3 regions of the Pseudovibrio sp. W74 genome follow, and region 1 is predicted to be linked to each of the others. Evidence: predicted binding sites of a transcription regulator. Region 1 holds the regulator's gene; each other region holds the start of a gene.

Region 1 (5,837 bases):
AACCCAGAGGTAACGTGCAGATTCCTGCAGTTCGACAAGGGTCTTTGCGCGCTCTTTCAGGCCAGGCAGAGCTTCAACCAGTTTGTCCTGGTTTCCATCGCCTGCAATCCACGCCATGACGTCTGCGCCGCCTTCCACGTCCATCAGATAGGTGAGGAAGTGACCGAGCAGCTCCTCATCGCTTTCTGAGCGCATGTAGTGAGCGTTCAGGTTTTCCAGCTTCTTGAAGTCGAAACGGGACGGGGATTTGCCTACAGCATCCAGACCGAACCACTCGATCATCTGATCGGTAGAGAAGATCTCGTCATCGCCGTGGGACCAGCCGAGGCGTGCCAGATAGTTGCGCATGGCGGATGGCAAGTAGCCCATAGCCCGGTACGCTTCTGCACCTACTGCGCCGTGGCGCTTGGAGAGCTTTGCGCCATCTGGTCCGTAGATCAACGGAATGTGCGCCATGACCGGGACATCCCAGTTCAGGGCCTTATAGATCAGGGACTGGCGTGCTGCGTTGGTCAGGTGGTCATCGCCACGAACGATGTGGGTGACGCCCATGTCATGATCGTCTACCACAACAGCCAGCATGTAGGTTGGGTTGCCATCAGAACGCACGAGGATCAGGTCGTCCAGATCCTTGTTGGCGAACTTGACGGTGCCCTGAACCTGATCTTCCACGATGGTGTCACCTTCGAGCGGTGCTTTCAGGCGAATGGCAGGGGCGATGCCTTCTGGTGCTTCAGATGGGGCACGATCACGCCAGGTGCCGTCATAGCGCGGCGGGCGACCTTCTGCGCGGGCCTTCTCGCGCATCTCGTTCACTTCTTCCGGGGAGCAGTAGCAGTAGTACGCAGTGCCGTCCTTGACCATCTGCTCAGCAACTTCGCGGTGGCGCTCAACGCGGCCATACTGGGAGATCGGCTCGCCGTCCCAGTCCATGCCCAGCCAGGACAGACCGTCCAGCAGCGCATCTACGGCTTCCTCGGTGGAGCGGGAGCGATCGGTGTCTTCGATACGCAGCAGCATTTTACCGCCGCTGTGTTTTGCCAGAAGCCAGTTGAACAGGGCTGTACGGGCGCCGCCAATATGCAGGTAGCCAGTAGGAGAAGGCGCAAAGCGCGTCACAACAGGTTTAGTCATAGGTGTTCCGGAAAAGTTTCAAGTTACTTCGAATAGTTTGGGGTAATTACGGCGGGGCGCCGTACCTCTGCGGTCTGTGTACCATAGCATTGAAAAGTTCCCAAGTGGCAGAAAGGGACTTAAGGGTGCGCGAGGGGCAATCATCCTCAGACAAGACGCAATCTGGTGGCTGTGCTCCCAGAATAGGCGAGCGTTGCCTTGAGGAGGATAAGTTTTCTTCTGCGCCGTTTGAAGCAGATACGGCGCTTACTGGGCGAGCAACACAGCAACGCACAAAAACGCAAACCAACGCAAAAAACGCACATAGCAACGCAAGCACGAATTTTACGGAGGAAAAACAGCGCGTTGGGTTTCTTGAGGTTAAGCTGGGGTTGCTTAGACTGCTGCGTTTTATGCTGAAGCCGGATTGGTCAGCTGTTATGACTTATACCCGCTCTGCTCTCGTGCAGGATTGGAACAAGGGACATGGCATTCTCTGGTATGCGATCTGTCATCTGGCTGGGGTGCTGGTTTATTTCTCACTCCCTGCGGAGCCTTATAGTGTTTTAAGCGGAACTCCTTTTATCTTATTGGGATTATTTGCTTTTCGTCGTTGGAGAGTTGGGAGATTGACGGTTGGACTGACCGCGCTTTTGTTCTTTACAGCCGGGTTCTTCCTTGCGGATTTGCGCGTGGAGTATGCGCGCGGTGACCCGCTGGAGCGCCCGGTTACACGCAAAGTGGAGGGAGTGATTGCTGGTTTGAAGCATTCTGGCAAAGGGGCTTACTCCGTCATTTTTGCAGATGTAAAAGCACTTTCACAGAAGGGCGTAACTCCTCTTTCTTATCGCATCCGGATCAGCATCAAGGGGATGAAAGAGGCACCCGTGATGGGGGACAGGATGCAGCTGAAGGCTCGGTTATTGCCGCCGGGAGGTGCGGTGCGCCCCGGTGGGTATGACTTTGCCCGCACTGCGTTTTTCAGTGGGATTGGTGCGGTTGGCTATGCGCTTTCCAAGCCGGTTGTTGTGGCACACGTAGAGGGCACAAGTTTTCTGCAAGGGGTGGAGCGTGTGCGTAGTGGGATAGCACAGCGGATCCGGCGGGTGTTGGATAACAGCCCGGAAAGTGCATTTGCTGTTGCGCTTCTGGTGGGCAAGCGAGACTACCTTGCCACCGCTGACAAGGATGCGTTACGCAACGCCGGACTTGCTCATGTCCTTGCTATTTCCGGTATGCATATGGGCCTTGTGACCTCTCTGGTCTTCCTTGGTGCCCGCCTGATCCTATCCCTCAGCCAGTCGCTTGCGCTGAAAGGACATATTCACGTTTATGCCAGCGTGGCAGCACTGATTGCGGCGATTGTTTATCTTGGTTTGTCAGGAGCTTCTGTGGCAACGCAGCGGGCTTTTTTGATGGCGGCGATGATTTTATGCGCGGGTCTGCTTGGTCGGCGGGCCTTCAGTCTGCGTGGTCTGGCGCTGGCTTGCCTTGTTCTTTTAAGCCTGAGGCCGGAGGAAGTTCTGGCTCCCGGGTTTCAGATGTCCTTCATTGCAGTGCTCGCCTTGCTCTCAGCCTATATGCTTGGGAAGGATTGGTTGCTCGGTGATCGAGATAGTTCGCGCAGACGGAATGTCTCATGGTTTCATAAGGTTAGTCGTGTAAGCTTAAAGTGGATTCTAGCTTGTGCGTTGACCTCGTTGATTGCAGGTGCTGCCACGGGGCCAGTTGCGGCGATGCATTTTGAGCAGGTTGCGCCTTATGGAGTTCTGGGGAATATCCTTGCTATGCCATTGGTGACTTTTGTGGTTATGCCCCTTGGGTTATTGAGCCTGCTGGCGATCCCGTTTGGTGCGGATGCGTTCTTTCTGCAAGGGATGGAGGCTGGGTTGGCGCTGGTGCTGAAAGCTGCCTACTGGGTGAGCTCACTCAGTGAGGGGCTGACCAGTCTCGGGGTTGCCAGTGCTCCAGGGTATCTGCTCGTGATCCTAGCGATTGTCGTGCTGTGTGTGATGCCGCTGCGCCTGAAATGGCTTTCACTTCCGGCATTTACGGTGAGTGTCCTGATGTTTGCCGGTGGCAAGGCGCCTGATCTGATGATTGCGGATGCGGGCAAGCACATTGCTTATTATGGGCAGGATGGTGCGTTTCGACTGACGTCCTCGCGTATGTCGTTTGCTGCTGACAGCCTGTTGCGCGCTGGTGGGGGTTCAGCGGGTTCGTTCAAGCAGCACAAGGTGAGGGCTTCAGATCGGTCCTGTGATGAGCGCGGCTGTGTGATTGAGATATTCCCTCAGCAGCCTGCGGAGGGAGAGAGGGTAAGTTCAGAACCTATCCTGCTGGCGCAGTCCAAAGCAGTTGATGTTTTGGAGGCTGACTGCCATCTTGCCACCATCGTCATCACACAGGTTCAGGCGCCTCCGGCTTGCCGGGCTGAGCTGGTTATCGACCAGAAGATTTTCGGAGAACGAGGTTCAGCTTACATCTGGCTCTCAGCTGGCGCTAAGGGCGGGGAAAGAATAAAAAAAGTGCGCTGGGCATATCATGCTCAGCGCAGGCCTTGGAATCCGAAATTGCCTCAGGCAACCAATGATTTAATAGCGGCGGAAGAGCGCAATCATCTTGCCTTGAACGTGGACGCGACCCGGGCCGAAGATGCGAGTTTCGTAGGCGGGGTTGGCCGCTTCCAGCGCGACTGAGGCGCCTTTTTTGCGCAGGCGCTTCAAGGTTGCTTCTTCTTCATCAATCAACGCCACAACGATCTCGCCGTTATCAGCCGTGTCACCTCGTTTGATCAACACGGTATCCCCATCGAAGATACCGGCATCGATCATGGAGTCGCCTTTAACTTCCAGCGCATAATGCTCACCACGCCCCATCAGATCAGCCGGCATTGCGATGGTATGGCTTTGTGTCTGGATTGCTTCGATTGGTACACCCGCAGCAATGCGGCCCATGACCGGGATTTCCAGCGTCGGCACTTCGTCTGGTGATGTGGCGCGTGGAGGTGGCGGCGTTGCTACTTTCTTGCTCAGGGAGCCCTCAATCACCTCAGGTGCAAAGCCTTTTTCCTTGGCGGCAGGCTTCAGGCCCGGAGAAATTGAGTCTGGCAGTTTGAGGATTTCCAGCGCACGAGCTCTGTTCGGCAAACGGCGAATGAAGCCGCGCTCTTCCAGAGCTGTGATCAGCCGGTGAATGCCGGATTTGGAACGGAGGTCCAGCGCGTCCTTCATCTCATCGAAGGAGGGCGGAACACCGGCTTCCTTCAAGCGTTGATGGATGAACATCAAAAGCTCGTGTTGCTTCTGTGTAAGCATCTTTTATCCCCGTTCGCTCCTAAGGCGCTGATTGAAAGTGAGCGGCCATTCCTGACCAATCGCAGTTTTGTAATTCCAAGAAGCTGAAAGACTTCAACTTCTGCGATTGGAAGGACAAAACACGAACGTACTCTACCTGTTCTCATTGTGTTCTGCAATGGGTTTGTTGAGGTTAAGCCCTGCTAGAACTGGGGGATTTGGTTTCTGATGGGTGAGTGGGCAGGGGTTGCCCACTTGTGATGCCAGGATTTAGCCTAGCTTGAGCAGGTCCACTTTTTCACCTGCCTTTGCAGCCGGTGCGTGTGGTGGGCGAATGATCAGGGCATCTGCTTTTGTCAGCAAGGCAAGCATGGAAGAGTCCTGTTTGCCAAACGGTGTTGTAATCAGATCTCCGTGTTCGTCTGTACTCAGACTGGCGCGCAGATAGTCCTGACGCATATCATTTGCAGGCAAATCAGCCGCCAATGTGGCTTTGGTAACGCCTTGATTTGTCACAGAGACCGTGCGGCCTAGCATCTTATCCAGAAGCGGGCCAAGGAAGAGGAGTGCGCATACAAGGCTGGAGACTGGATTGCCAGGAAGGCCGAGGACTTTCATGGGGCCAAGGGCTCCGGCCATGAGGGGCTTGCCCGGGCGCATGGCGATGCGCCAGAAGCCTAGCTCCATGCCTTCAGCGCCCAGTACGTCCTGAATGAGATCGTGGTCGCCCACAGAGGCACCGCCGAGTGTCACCAGTACATCGGCTTTTGCTTCAATAGCCTGTTTCACGCGTGCCGTGATTTCCTCAGGCTGGTCTGGTGCAATGCCCAGCATCATTGGCGTTCCGCCACAGTTTCTGACGAATTCTGCGATGCCGACCTGATTGGACGCTATGATTTGATTCGGACCTGGTATCTGACCTGGCTCGACGAGTTCATCACCATTTGCGAGGATCGCAACGACTGGCTTTTTGCGCGCTGGCAAGGTTGCGTGGTTCATAGCGCCTGCAAGAGACAATTCACGGAAGCCGAGTGGAGCTCCTGCCTTCAGGAGGGTCTGGCCTTCTTTGAAGTCGAGGCCTGCTGGGCGGATGAACTTACCAACAGAAACGGCTTCCTCGCAAAACAGGTTATCCCCGTCACGGCGGGCGTTTTCCTGCATCAAAATCGCGTCAACGCCTGCTGGAACAGGTGCACCTGTAAAGATGCGCAGAGCTTCTCCGGCTTGCAACGTGCCATCGAAGTTATGCCCGGCAGCGACTTCTCCAATGACCTTCAAAGCAGTCTCTGGATCGACCGTATCAGCAGCTTTGACGGCATATCCATCCATTGCTGAGGCGGAAAATGGAGGCTGCGTTCGTGTTGCAGCAACATCTTCTGCCAGAATGCGTTCTCCGGCTTCAAGTAGTGGAAGCTGCTCGGTACCGGT
Region 2 (5,837 bases), on a different contig from region 1:
GTGAAGTTAGTGTGGGTACCACGTTCCGCATCTTCCTGCCGCGTCACATCTCCACTGAGAAGGAAGAGGTGGTTGAGGTTAAGCCGGAACAGGAAGTAACAGAGGCTGACCTGACTGGTTCTGCAACCATTCTTCTTGTTGAGGACGAAGAGGCTGTACGGGCCTTCGCCGCACGTGCATTAGGTGGCCGCGGCTATGAGGTTTATGAAGCAGGTTCCGGCACTGAAGCATTGGAAGTGATGGAAGAAACAGGCGGGGCGATTGACCTTGTGGTTTCTGACGTGGTGATGCCAGAAATGGATGGGCCAAGCCTGCTTATTGAGCTGCGCAAGACGCGTCCTGACCTGAAGATCATCTTTATCTCTGGCTATGCTGAGGATGCGTTTGAGAAGAACTTGCCTGCTGAGGAAAGTTTCACCTTCTTGCCGAAGCCGTTCACACTCAAGCAGCTTGCAACAACCGTGAAAGAAACTCTGGAAGCCAAGACGCAAGAACGCGCCTAAAGCAGTTCGCATTTAAGTTGAAACACCTGAACTGCTTTAGCCTTTGTTTTTGCGTATCTTTATCCGAAAGCCGGTTTCCACTTTTCGGAGATACGCTGTAGTTTCTTACTCTTTAATGCAAAAGGCCGGAGAGCTGTGAAGCTTTCCGGCCTTTTGATATCTGATTTTGCTGCTCGTCAGACGCAGCCGGAAGAGTTTTCCGCGTTGGATTTCAAGCGCTGCAAATTTTGCATAGAGGCAGAGTTTGCGGGAACTTGGAAAGCGCGTTCTTCTGGCGTGTAGATGTTGTTGACTAAAGCAATGTCCTGAACAACATTTGTAGAACACTGTGCGCCAGAGAAGCGAACACGAATGCGATAGGCACGTTCACCAGCATCAGATGGGCCGAACTCGTTATCGAACACAGGACTGTCACCGCGCAGGTAGCTCTCCATAACCACCATGTTTGGTTCATTCTGCTGCACGATGGTGCCGCGTGCGCTTGCGCTATCGACCAGTGTTTTGCGAACAGTTTCAGGAGACGCGTTGATCTGAATGGTTTGAGAATCTGCGTCCGCGCGAATAGTTGGCTGACCACTGCGATTGGATGGGCCGCTTTGGCAAGCCGCGAGAGCTGCAGTTAATCCGATAAAAATGAGTTTCTTCATAGCGTAAATCCTGCGGGTGACAAAAACAGAAGCAGCTGCCGCCAACCGCGCAATTCTGTTTGGCGTGATTTCAATGGAGCCACCCATTAAATGGGATCGGCCTTTCTCGCATATGCCCGCCTGATGGCGTTTTGATGAGCACTATATGACCACAAGATGCAGATGCGCCAATAGAAACACAGAGATGTAAAATTCTATAGCTTTAGAACACCTAAAATAATCGGGACCGAAAAACAACGGAATCTTTCGATCAAAGAGATGTGAAAGTCTCTGCATGATTTGAGTTGACTACACGTGTCGGGGTGCTTTTGAAAAATGGTGCTGATCGTACATAAAAAATCCGGATTGGAAGGGCCAACCCGGATTTACATTATTTCTTGGGTTAAAAGTTGCTTACGCAGTCAAACCACAAGCGATTTTAGTAGCAAGCTTTGCGTTGTTTTTAACAAGCGCAATGTTGGTTGCGAGGCTGCGGCCCTTAGTGCGCTCGAAAATGTCTTGCAGCACGAATGGGGTGACTTCCTTGCCGGTGATGTTTTGCTCTTCTGCTGCCTGAATGGAGGCATCGATGAACACCTGCATTTCGTCAGATGGGATTTCATCTTCAACAGGTACCGGGTTGGTGACGAGCATGCCGCCGTGGTCGCCAAATGTTTCGCGGAACTTGATGAGCTTGGAGATCTCTGAAGCATCGTCCAGGCTGTAAGGCGCTTTGATCTTTGAATCGCGGGACCAGAAAGCAGGCACGTTTTTACAGTTGAAACCAATGACCGGAACGCCGCGTGTTTCCAGAACTTCCAGTGTCTTTGGAATGTCGAGCAGCGCTTTTGCACCTGCGGAAACAACACAGACTGGAGTGCGGGACAACTCATCCAGGTCAGCTGAGATATCGAAGCTGGTTTCTGCGCCTTTATGGACACCGCCGATGCCGCCGGTTGCGAACACGCGGATGCCAGCTGCGTGTGCTGCCATCATGGTTGCGGCTACGGTTGTGGAGCCGTTTTTACCCAGCGCCATAGCGAAGGAAAGGTCTGCGCGGGAGCACTTCATGACGTCTTTAGCGTTTGCCAGTTCTTCCAGAGTGCTGTCTTCCAGACCCACATGCAGCTCGCCGTTCAACACAGCGATTGTCGCAGGGACTGCGCCACCGTCACGGATGATCTGTTCTACTTCGCGGGCAGTTTCAACGTTTTGCGGGTACGGCATGCCATGGGTAATGATGGTGGACTCCAGCGCAACAATAGGGGCGCCACTGCTCAGAGCATCTGCAACTTCTTTTGAATGATGGATTTTAATTGAACTTCCCATGGTTTTCCCAGTCTTTCGTATGTTGTTGGTGCTTAGGCATGTTCTAATAAACGAGCTTTAAGCGATTGGGGTGAAAGCGTTTCTGGCGCAGCGCCGGTCGCTTCCACTGTAATTGATGCAGAGGCAAGACCGCTTTTTACTGCTGAAACCGGGGCTTCATTGAGGCAACTTGCATAAAGAAAGCCTGCAATGAAGGCATCACCGGCACCGGTGACATCTACGGGAACAACAGAAAATGGAGTGTGCGAGCTTGTGCTGCCTGCACAGTGAAGAGCCAGTGGCTTGTTGGAATTGCTGACCAGAACAATTGGAATGCCCGCAGTTGCCAGCTTTCGAGCTAGTTCTTCTGCTGAGAATTCTCCTGGTTTGCACTCCAAAAAAGCTGTGGCTTCATCTGTGTTGGTAAAAAGAATGTCGATTTTTGAGAGGAGGGGACGCAGTTTTGGCGCTTTCGCAATTGAGACGGTGTCTGCTGCGAGAAGGCGATGCTCCTTGGCATTGGCAAGTGAGAGAAGCGTTGCTTCTTCCAGATTGGTTTCACAGAGCCAGATATCGCAGTCCAGCAGAGCCTGCGGGATTGGATTTGCGTCTGAGAAACTTACCTTTGCTGTGATCTCACTGTCCGAAATAGCGGAGAACAATGTGCCATCCGGATTGTGAAGCGCCAGATAGGATCCTGTTCGACCGTCTGCGACAGTGGTGATACTGGAGGTATCAATCCCGCAGTCTGTCAGACTTTTTGCGAGGAATGCTCCGTCTGCATCGTCCCCCAGACATCCATGCATTGTTGGTTGCATGCCCAGCCGGGCCATTGCGCGTGCAATGTTTGCTCCAACACCTCCAGCACGGGACATAATTTTCCCGGGTGTTGAGGTGTCCGGCTTGAATGGTCGATCTGCATGGGCAATCCTGTCCAGATGGATTGCTCCGATTACTCCGACCTTTTTAGTGGACATAACCAATTCTCCTCCCGACATCGAAAGACAGTTGATATGCAATGTGGTTGGCCAAAGCAAGCTACGAGCAAATACAGACTGTGGGTGATGTATCAAAAGTGCATTTTGCTGTTTGATTCCAGATACGTTCCCCCAAACAGGTGTCGGGAAAAGTTATCTACATGTTGAACAATAGGAGAACGCATTGAAATTAATCCATTTTTATTAGTTAGTTATCAGGTATTGCGAAGTTGGAACAAAGTGAGTACAAATAACTGACTTTGAAACTACGCGTCCATCGTGGAATAAGGGATGAGAACGTATGGCACAAACTTCACTTCGCCTTGTTGAGGGCAATCAGATGGACAAGAATAAAGCACTGGATGCAGCGCTTTCCCAAATTGAACGAGCCTTTGGTAAAGGCTCCATTATGCGCATGGGCCAGGGGCAGGCCGTAGAAATCCAGAGCGTCTCGACTGGTTCTCTCAGTCTTGATATCGGCCTTGGAATCGGCGGACTGCCAAAAGGGCGTATCGTTGAGATCTATGGACCTGAAAGCTCCGGTAAAACCACGCTGGCTTTGCACACAGTTGCCTGTGCGCAGCAAGGAGGCGGAATTTGCGCCTTTATTGATGCTGAACATGCGCTGGACCCGATTTATGCACGCAAGCTCGGTGTGAATATTGATGACCTGCTCATCTCTCAGCCGGATGCTGGTGAACAGGCACTTGAGATCGCCGATACGCTGGTTCGCTCTGGTGCGATTGATGTGCTGGTGATCGATTCTGTTGCTGCGCTGACGCCAAAAGCCGAACTTGAAGGTGAGATGGGCGATTCGCTCCCTGGCCTGCAGGCTCGTTTGATGAGCCAGGCGCTGCGCAAGCTGACCGCTTCCATTTCCAAATCCAACACCATGGTGATCTTCATTAACCAGATCCGCATGAAGATCGGTGTGATGTTTGGTTCGCCTGAGACGACAACCGGTGGTAACGCGCTCAAGTTCTATGCTTCTGTGCGTTTGGATATCCGCCGTATCGGTGCGATTAAAGATCGTGACGAAATTGTTGGTAACCAGACCCGCGTGAAAGTGGTGAAAAATAAGCTGGCGCCTCCATTCAAACAGGTTGAGTTTGACATCATCTACGGTGAAGGCATCTCCAAAATGGGAGAATTGCTGGATCTTGGTGTGAAAGGCGGCATTGTTGAGAAGTCAGGTGCGTGGTTCTCCTACAACAGCCAGCGGCTGGGGCAGGGGCGAGAGAACTCGAAAACCTTCCTGAAAGAGAATCCTGAACTGGCGGACGAGATTGAACTTGCTATCCGACAGAATGCAGGTTTGATCGCTGAAGCGATTGATGATCCGGAAAAAGCTGCGGAAAACCAATAGAGTTTAGAGGGGCTGGATTTATCCAGCCTCTTTTTTTGTAGGGTTTTATGGACAGATTTGCTGCATATGGCTAAAACGCGGCAGATACTAATTTTTTGTTGCATCGTTTTTGATGCGCATACCCTGCAATTTGGCGGCTGTGATTGTTGAAGTAGCTGCCCACTAGAAAACGAGACGGACATCAATACCTATGAGTGGCGTCAACGAAATTCGGTCGGCTTTTCTCGACTACTTTGCAAAGAACGGACACGAAGTTGTTCCTTCCAGTCCACTGGTGCCACGCAATGATCCGACATTGATGTTTACAAATGCGGGTATGGTGCCATTCAAGAACGTATTCACCGGTTTGGAAAAACGGGATTACGTGCGTGCAACATCTTCGCAAAAGTGTGTCCGCGCTGGCGGTAAGCACAACGATCTGGACAATGTTGGCTACACTGCGCGCCATCACACCTTCTTTGAAATGCTGGGCAACTTTTCCTTTGGAGATTACTTCAAGGAAAACGCTATTGAGCTGGCGTGGAATCTGATCACCAAAGAATACGGGCTGCCGGCTGACAAGCTGTTGATCACCGTTTATTCCGAGGATGAAGAAGCATTCAAGATCTGGAAAAAACTGACCGGTTTTGCTGATGAGAAAATCATCCGCATCCCAACCTCAGATAACTTCTGGGCCATGGGTGATACAGGTCCTTGTGGCCCATGCTCCGAGATCTTCTACGATCACGGCGAACATATCTGGGGTGGCCCTCCAGGATCTCCTGAGGAAGATGGTGATCGCTTTATCGAGATCTGGAACCTCGTGTTCATGCAGTACGAGCAGCTGCCAGAAAAGCGTATCGATCTGCCGCGTCCATCCATCGATACTGGCATGGGTCTTGAGCGTTTTGCTGCGATTATGCAGGGCGTGCATAACAACTATGAGATCGACCTCTTCAAGGCGTTGATTGCGAGCTCTGAGCATCTCACTGGTGTTGAAGCTGTTGGCAAAGCGCAGGCGAGCCACCGGGTGATTGCAGATCACTTGCGGTCCATGGCCTTCCTGATTGCTGATGGT
Region 3 (5,837 bases), on a different contig from region 1:
GCTGCTGCCCGTCGCTGGGTGCCGCTGTTGATCGCGATTATGGCCGCTGCGTTTGCTACTTATCTGGCAATGAAGGGCCTGAAGAAGATCGTAAAGATCGACATTGAGGTCGCTCTGCTGCTTGGCGCAATTGCCTTTGTTGCTGCACTGGCTATTTGTCGTCCGTTAATCCGCAAGCAGTCTGAAGGTATGGAAAACCGGAACCAGTCCCTGCGTATCCTGTTCCGCTGGCCTTTGATTTTCTCCGCAGCGCTTCTTTCCTTCGCCCACGGTGCGAACGATGTTGCGAATGCGATTGGTCCTCTTGCTGCGATCGTGCACACCGTTCAGGAAGGTGGCATTGCGAAAGCTGTGACAATTCCTCTCTGGGTTATGCTGATCGGTGCGTTTGGTATTTCTTTCGGTCTGATGCTGTTTGGTCCTAAGCTGATCCGTATGGTCGGAGAGAAGATTACTAAGCTGAACCCGATGCGCGCTTACTGCGTCTCCCTTTCTGCTGCGATCACAGTGATCTTCGCGAGCTGGCTGGGACTACCGGTGAGCTCTACTCACATTGCCGTTGGCGCAATCTTCGGCGTTGGCTTCTTCCGTGAGTGGTACACAATGAAGTCCAAGCGTCGTATTGCTTTCGTGAAAGAAAGCACCGGCATGGAAAGCTATAAGCAAAACACTGTGAAAGAAGACGAAAAGCGCCGCATGCTGGTGCGTCGCTCGCACTTCATGACCATCATTGCGGCTTGGGTAATTACGGTTCCCTTGGCCGCAATCCTGTCAGCCGCTCTGTTCTACGTGCTGGATCTCTTCGTGTTCTAAGCAGGTTTCACAGTTGTACGATTTAAGAAGCCCGGAGGCCCTCGCCTTCGGGCTTTTTCTATGTGCGCATTGGCTGTAGTTTTATGGTGAGGATTGCAGCGTCTCAGTAGAGCATTTTAAAGGGGTCGTAGAGCGCTAGCTTGCACTTAGGGTGGCCTATGTCGAGATTGAATGAGGAGCGCTGTCAGCAACCTTCCTTGCTCGTTTTAATCAAAGAGCGGTGCTGCTGAATGAGACGTGCGACAGTAGATGCAAATGGAGCGCTACTTTGTGCAGATTTGAGGGCACAAAAGCATAAAAGGCTGCGATGCTGACTACTTAAATTATGAAATTTAGGGGAAGAAGAAGGGAAGATGGTCGGAGCAGCAGGATTCGAACCTGCGACCCTCTGGTCCCAAACCAGATGCGCTACCAGGCTGCGCTATGCTCCGAACTAATCTTCGGGTCGATAGATGGTCGGAGCAGCAGGATTCGAACCTGCGACCCTCTGGTCCCAAACCAGATGCGCTACCAGGCTGCGCTATGCTCCGATCTATCTTCGTGTTGATGAATGGTCGGAGCAGCAGGATTCGAACCTGCGACCCTCTGGTCCCAAACCAGATGCGCTACCAGGCTGCGCTATGCTCCGATCTCATCAACGTGACGCCCCGCGGCGTCTTGTTGAGGCAGGTATATAGGCAGAGTTTTAAAGCTTGGCAAGCGTGTTTTATAGTTTTTCCCAAATCATGCGAGAAAATTTCAAAAACTGCATCCTGCTGTTGAAAAGACTGAAATTTCAGAGGCTTAAACAATGTGCGTGAAGACTGTGAAAATTTTAGCTTTTCTGCGACATGCAGGCAAAAAAAGAGGGTGAGCGCAAAAGGCTCACCCCAAGTACATTCCAGAGACCCGCAATCGGGGTCTACAATCGCCAAACAGAGGTCAATAACAAAACTTGAATATTGAACTCATGTTTTAAATCGCAGAAATAACCTGAGTGGTCAAGTCATATTTTAAAAGAAAATCAGAAGAGAGTGGATTAGTTGCTTGAAGCAATCACGTGGCCGCGCTTAACCAGCCATGCATCTGCCCATTCAGCAGAATTGCGACGCTCTTTTTCTGAGGCGAGAGAAAATGCCTTCTCGTGGAGAGAGACGATCCATGCATCATTATCACCGCCAACCACTTGCCGGCGTGCCAGGGTCATCCATTTGAGGCCTGTCATGCGTGCGGTTGTCAGTTCTTCTGTAAAGTACAGCAGTTCACCAAATTTGGCCTGCGCTCCGACATGGCCTTTTACGGCTGCGAGCTTCAACCAACGTGCAGCCAATCGGCGGTCATAATCTGGCAGCTTATCGTTGAGATACATGATGCCGAGATTGTACTGCGCATCCGCATCGCCAAAGTAGGAGGCAGCGTAGGTGAACACCTCACGTGCTTTGTGCGTGTTCTGTTTAACCGGGCTGTCGCCAATACCTGTCAGGAAGTAGCGGCCCAGTTCAACAAGAGCGCTTGCGACAAATGGGGCTGAGCGTGCTTTGGGGCCATCGGAGGAATATTCGCGCACGACCTGGGAAAAATACTGGAACGCCTGAAGATCATCTTCCGGCACACCGTCTCCTTGCGCGTACATCCTGCCGAGCTTCCAGGCTGCCATAGCCTGTCCGTTTTCAGCAGCGTAGCGAAGTGGAGAGAGTGCCTTGTCTTTTTCACCGGAGTAGTAAGCGCGGGCCCCTTCCCTTAATGCTTGCTGAGGTGTGACATTTGCCATCTGATTGACGGCAGCCATTGCACTTGCACTTTTGTTGGTATCCAAAGCATGTGCACTGTTGAGTGCGAGAAGAGTAAGAACCGAGGCGCAGCTCAAGCTTGTTACAAGACGCGTCAACGCATTGTGGTGCGTTCCCATTTCATCTTTAAACAGAGCTTTTATCAAAGTGCCTCACTTGACCACTGCCTACTTGTCAGTGGTTCTGACTTCTTATCTTTTCATACCGTCGTTGCGTGATCAGGCTATGAAAGGAAAAAATGTCAATTTTGTTTCCAAAGGTGACATACCTTCAAATTGTCACAAATGATCTTACAAATGCCTAGCTTTCTATCTGATTGACAAAAATCCTACACAGTTCGACCATCTCTCAAACATGGACAAGGCAAACTATCCAATTTGCTATTCATGAACCAGTGTCAGTTTCCACCATTCGGGTCAGCGCAAAATGCTGTTGCATGCTCGCAACAATCTGCAGCAGATGACGTAACTGCCGTGTGTATGTCCGGTGTAAAGTTTTGATCACAGGCCTTGGGGCAATCACAAATGCCATTTGTATTTTCGCCGGGAATGGCGCATATGGCATCAGATGCCCGCTTTTGGTGGGGTTCGGCACATTCAGGTAAGCGAAAAGGCGTATGTCTTGCGCTTACCCACAAGGAACAAGAGTAGAACTCCGGCAGATCTTTGCCCTTTTCTCTCAGTCCTGCAAGACTGCCGTTTGATTCGAGACTATTTAAGCGCAAGACCAAAGAGGTACGATGAGCACGCCTGATGATCTGTTTGCAGATGTTACCAAAAGCATGGATGAGCTGACATCCTCTTCTGGCAGCACTGAGAAGAAACAAGCACCAGCCGCAAGCGCACCGACCTCACCTGCAAAGCCATCATCCGCAGGCAAGGCCGCTCCCGTCGGCGCTGAGGGTGATTATACCGCAGCTGACATTGAAGTGCTTGAAGGTCTGGAGCCTGTGCGTCGCCGTCCGGGAATGTATATTGGCGGCACGGATGAAAAGGCGCTGCACCACCTGTTCGCTGAAGTGATTGACAACTCCATGGATGAGGCCGTTGCAGGCCACGCCAGCTGGATTGATGTCTCCCTGGGCGATGATGGCTACCTGACCATTACTGATAATGGCCGCGGTATCCCGATTGATCCGCATCCTAAATATAAAGACAAGTCCGCGCTGGAAGTCATTATGACGACCCTGCATGCCGGCGGTAAGTTTGACAGCAAAGTCTATGAGACCTCTGGTGGTCTGCATGGTGTGGGTATTTCCGTTGTAAACGCGCTCTCCGAAGAACTGGTCGTTGAGGTTGCGCGTAACCGCAAGCTGTATCGCCAGACGTTCCGTCGTGGCCTTGCTGATGGCGGCCTTGAGCTGGTTGGGGATGTTCACAACCGCCGTGGCACCATGGTGCGGTTTAAGCCGGATGCGGAAATATTCGGCAAGACACTCAAGTTCAAACCCGCCCGTTTGATGAAGATGGCGCGTTCCAAGGCCTACCTGTTTGGCGGTGTGGAGATTCGTTGGCGCTGTGCCAAGGCTCTTGCCGATGAAGCCAATGGAGTACCTGAGACTGCGACTTTCCATTTCCCTGGCGGCCTGAAGGATTACCTGGAAGAGGCTCTTGGTAAAGAGCGCCGTGTTACTGACGAAGTTTTTGCAGGCCGCACACAAGCGACAGGTAAGCATGGCTCAGTTGAATGGGCTGTTGCCTGGTTTGCTGGCGACGGGTTCGTCAACTCTTACTGTAACACTGTTCCGACACCTGAAGGTGGCACGCATGAAACGGGCCTGCGCTACGCCCTGCTCCGCGGCCTGAAGGCCTATGGCGAGCTGATTGGCAACAAGAAGGCTTCCATTATTACGGGTGACGACGTTTTAACGTCAGCAGCTGGTATGCTTTCTGTGTTCGTGCGCGAGCCTGAGTTTGTTGGTCAGACAAAAGACAAGCTGGCCACGAATGAGGCAACCCGTATTGCTGAAAACGCCGTCCGCGATGCGTTTGACCACTGGCTGACCGCTTCTCCTAATCAGGCAAACAAACTGCTTGAGTGGGTGGTTGATCGTGCTGAAGAACGTTTGAAGCGTCGCCAGGAGAAGGACGTCGCGCGTAAAACTGCAGTTCGTCGCCTTCGTTTGCCCGGCAAGCTCGCAGATTGCTCAACAAGCAAATCTGATGGCACTGAACTGTTTATCGTGGAGGGTGATTCCGCGGGTGGCTCAGCAAAACAAGCTCGTAATCGTGCGACACAGGCTGTTCTGCCATTGCGTGGTAAGATCCTGAACGTTGCGAACGCTGGCCGGGACAAGCTGGTCGCAAACCAGCTGCTGTCTGATCTCATTCAAGCCCTTGGGTGTGGGACGCGATCCAACTACGATGACAAAGATCTGCGCTATGAGCGCATTGTCATCATGACTGATGCGGACGTTGATGGGGCGCATATCGCAGCCCTTCTCATCACATTCTTTTATAAAGAGATGCCGGATTTGGTCAATAACGGTCACCTCTACCTTGCTGTTCCTCCGCTGTACCGGATCAGTCAGGGTGGTAAGACGCTTTATGCCCGGGATGACGAACATCGTGAGCAGCTTTTGAAAACCAGCTTCAAGAAGAATGGCAAGATCGAAATTGGCCGCTTTAAGGGCCTTGGTGAGATGCTGCCTGCTCAGCTGAAGGAAACCACCATGGATCCGAAGCGTCGGACGCTGCTTAAAGTGGTTGTTGGCGAGGATGAAGTGAGTGAAACCCGCAATGCGGTTGAGCAGCTGATGGGCAATAAACCTGAGGCACGCTTCAACTTTATTCAGGAGCGAGCAGAGTTCGCGACTGATCTGGATATTTAAAAGACCCTTAATTCTGAATAGTTGCTGAGTTTTGCGTAGGTTATAACTCGGCAACCTTGGCATAACTTGAAGGAATATATCGGTTATACCGCAGAATTTATTGACAACGCTGCTTAGAAATGTAGTGTTCCGCCAAACTGGTTGGAGAAACCTGTAACTCATACGGCTTCCAGCTTCTCTCCTCAATTATCGTAAAGAACATGAAATATGTCGTTTTCCACTCTCGGACTTAGTGAGAAAGTTCTCGCCGCTGTAGAAGCCTCTGGCTATACAGAACCGACTGCCATTCAGGCAGGCGCCATCCCTTACGTTCTCGAACGTAGAGATGTCCTCGGGATTGCTCAAACTGGAACCGGGAAAACGGCAAGCTTTACGCTGCCGATGATTACTCTTCTGGAAAAAGGCCGTGCGCGCGCCCGGATGCC

What was found. Region 1 encodes LexA, which represses DNA repair genes until DNA is damaged. Its sites were predicted from a motif close to TGTTCNNNNTGTGTTCNG; they were not measured.
Region 2: the regulator LexA is predicted to act here: its motif matches at 3,646-3,663, upstream of recA (recombinase RecA).
Region 3: the regulator LexA is predicted to act here: its motif matches at 3,219-3,236, upstream of parE (DNA topoisomerase IV subunit B).

The regions. Positions count from the first base shown of each region.
Region 1 covers NZ_LMCJ01000017.1:463,564-469,400, reverse strand. The annotation lists gene gltX (glutamate--tRNA ligase) at 1-1,134, opposite strand, end outside; gene PsW74_RS13430 (ComEC/Rec2 family competence protein) at 1,260-3,812, shown strand; gene lexA (transcriptional repressor LexA) at 3,708-4,430, opposite strand; gene glp (gephyrin-like molybdotransferase Glp) at 4,680-5,837, opposite strand, start outside.
Region 2 covers NZ_LMCJ01000060.1:193,139-198,975, reverse strand. The annotation lists gene PsW74_RS26050 (ATP-binding protein) at 1-503, shown strand, start outside; gene PsW74_RS26045 (hypothetical protein) at 680-1,150, opposite strand; gene PsW74_RS26040 (pseudouridine-5'-phosphate glycosidase) at 1,544-2,458, opposite strand; gene PsW74_RS26035 (PfkB family carbohydrate kinase) at 2,491-3,414, opposite strand; gene recA (recombinase RecA) at 3,716-4,780, shown strand; gene alaS (alanine--tRNA ligase) at 4,971-5,837, shown strand, end outside.
Region 3 covers NZ_LMCJ01000008.1:94,465-100,301, forward strand. The annotation lists gene PsW74_RS06870 (inorganic phosphate transporter) at 1-813, shown strand, start outside; tRNA gene PsW74_RS06875 (tRNA-Pro) at 1,168-1,244, opposite strand; tRNA gene PsW74_RS06880 (tRNA-Pro) at 1,267-1,343, opposite strand; tRNA gene PsW74_RS06885 (tRNA-Pro) at 1,365-1,441, opposite strand; gene PsW74_RS06890 (tetratricopeptide repeat protein) at 1,832-2,728, opposite strand; gene parE (DNA topoisomerase IV subunit B) at 3,322-5,412, shown strand; gene PsW74_RS06900 (DEAD/DEAH box helicase) at 5,620-5,837, shown strand, end outside.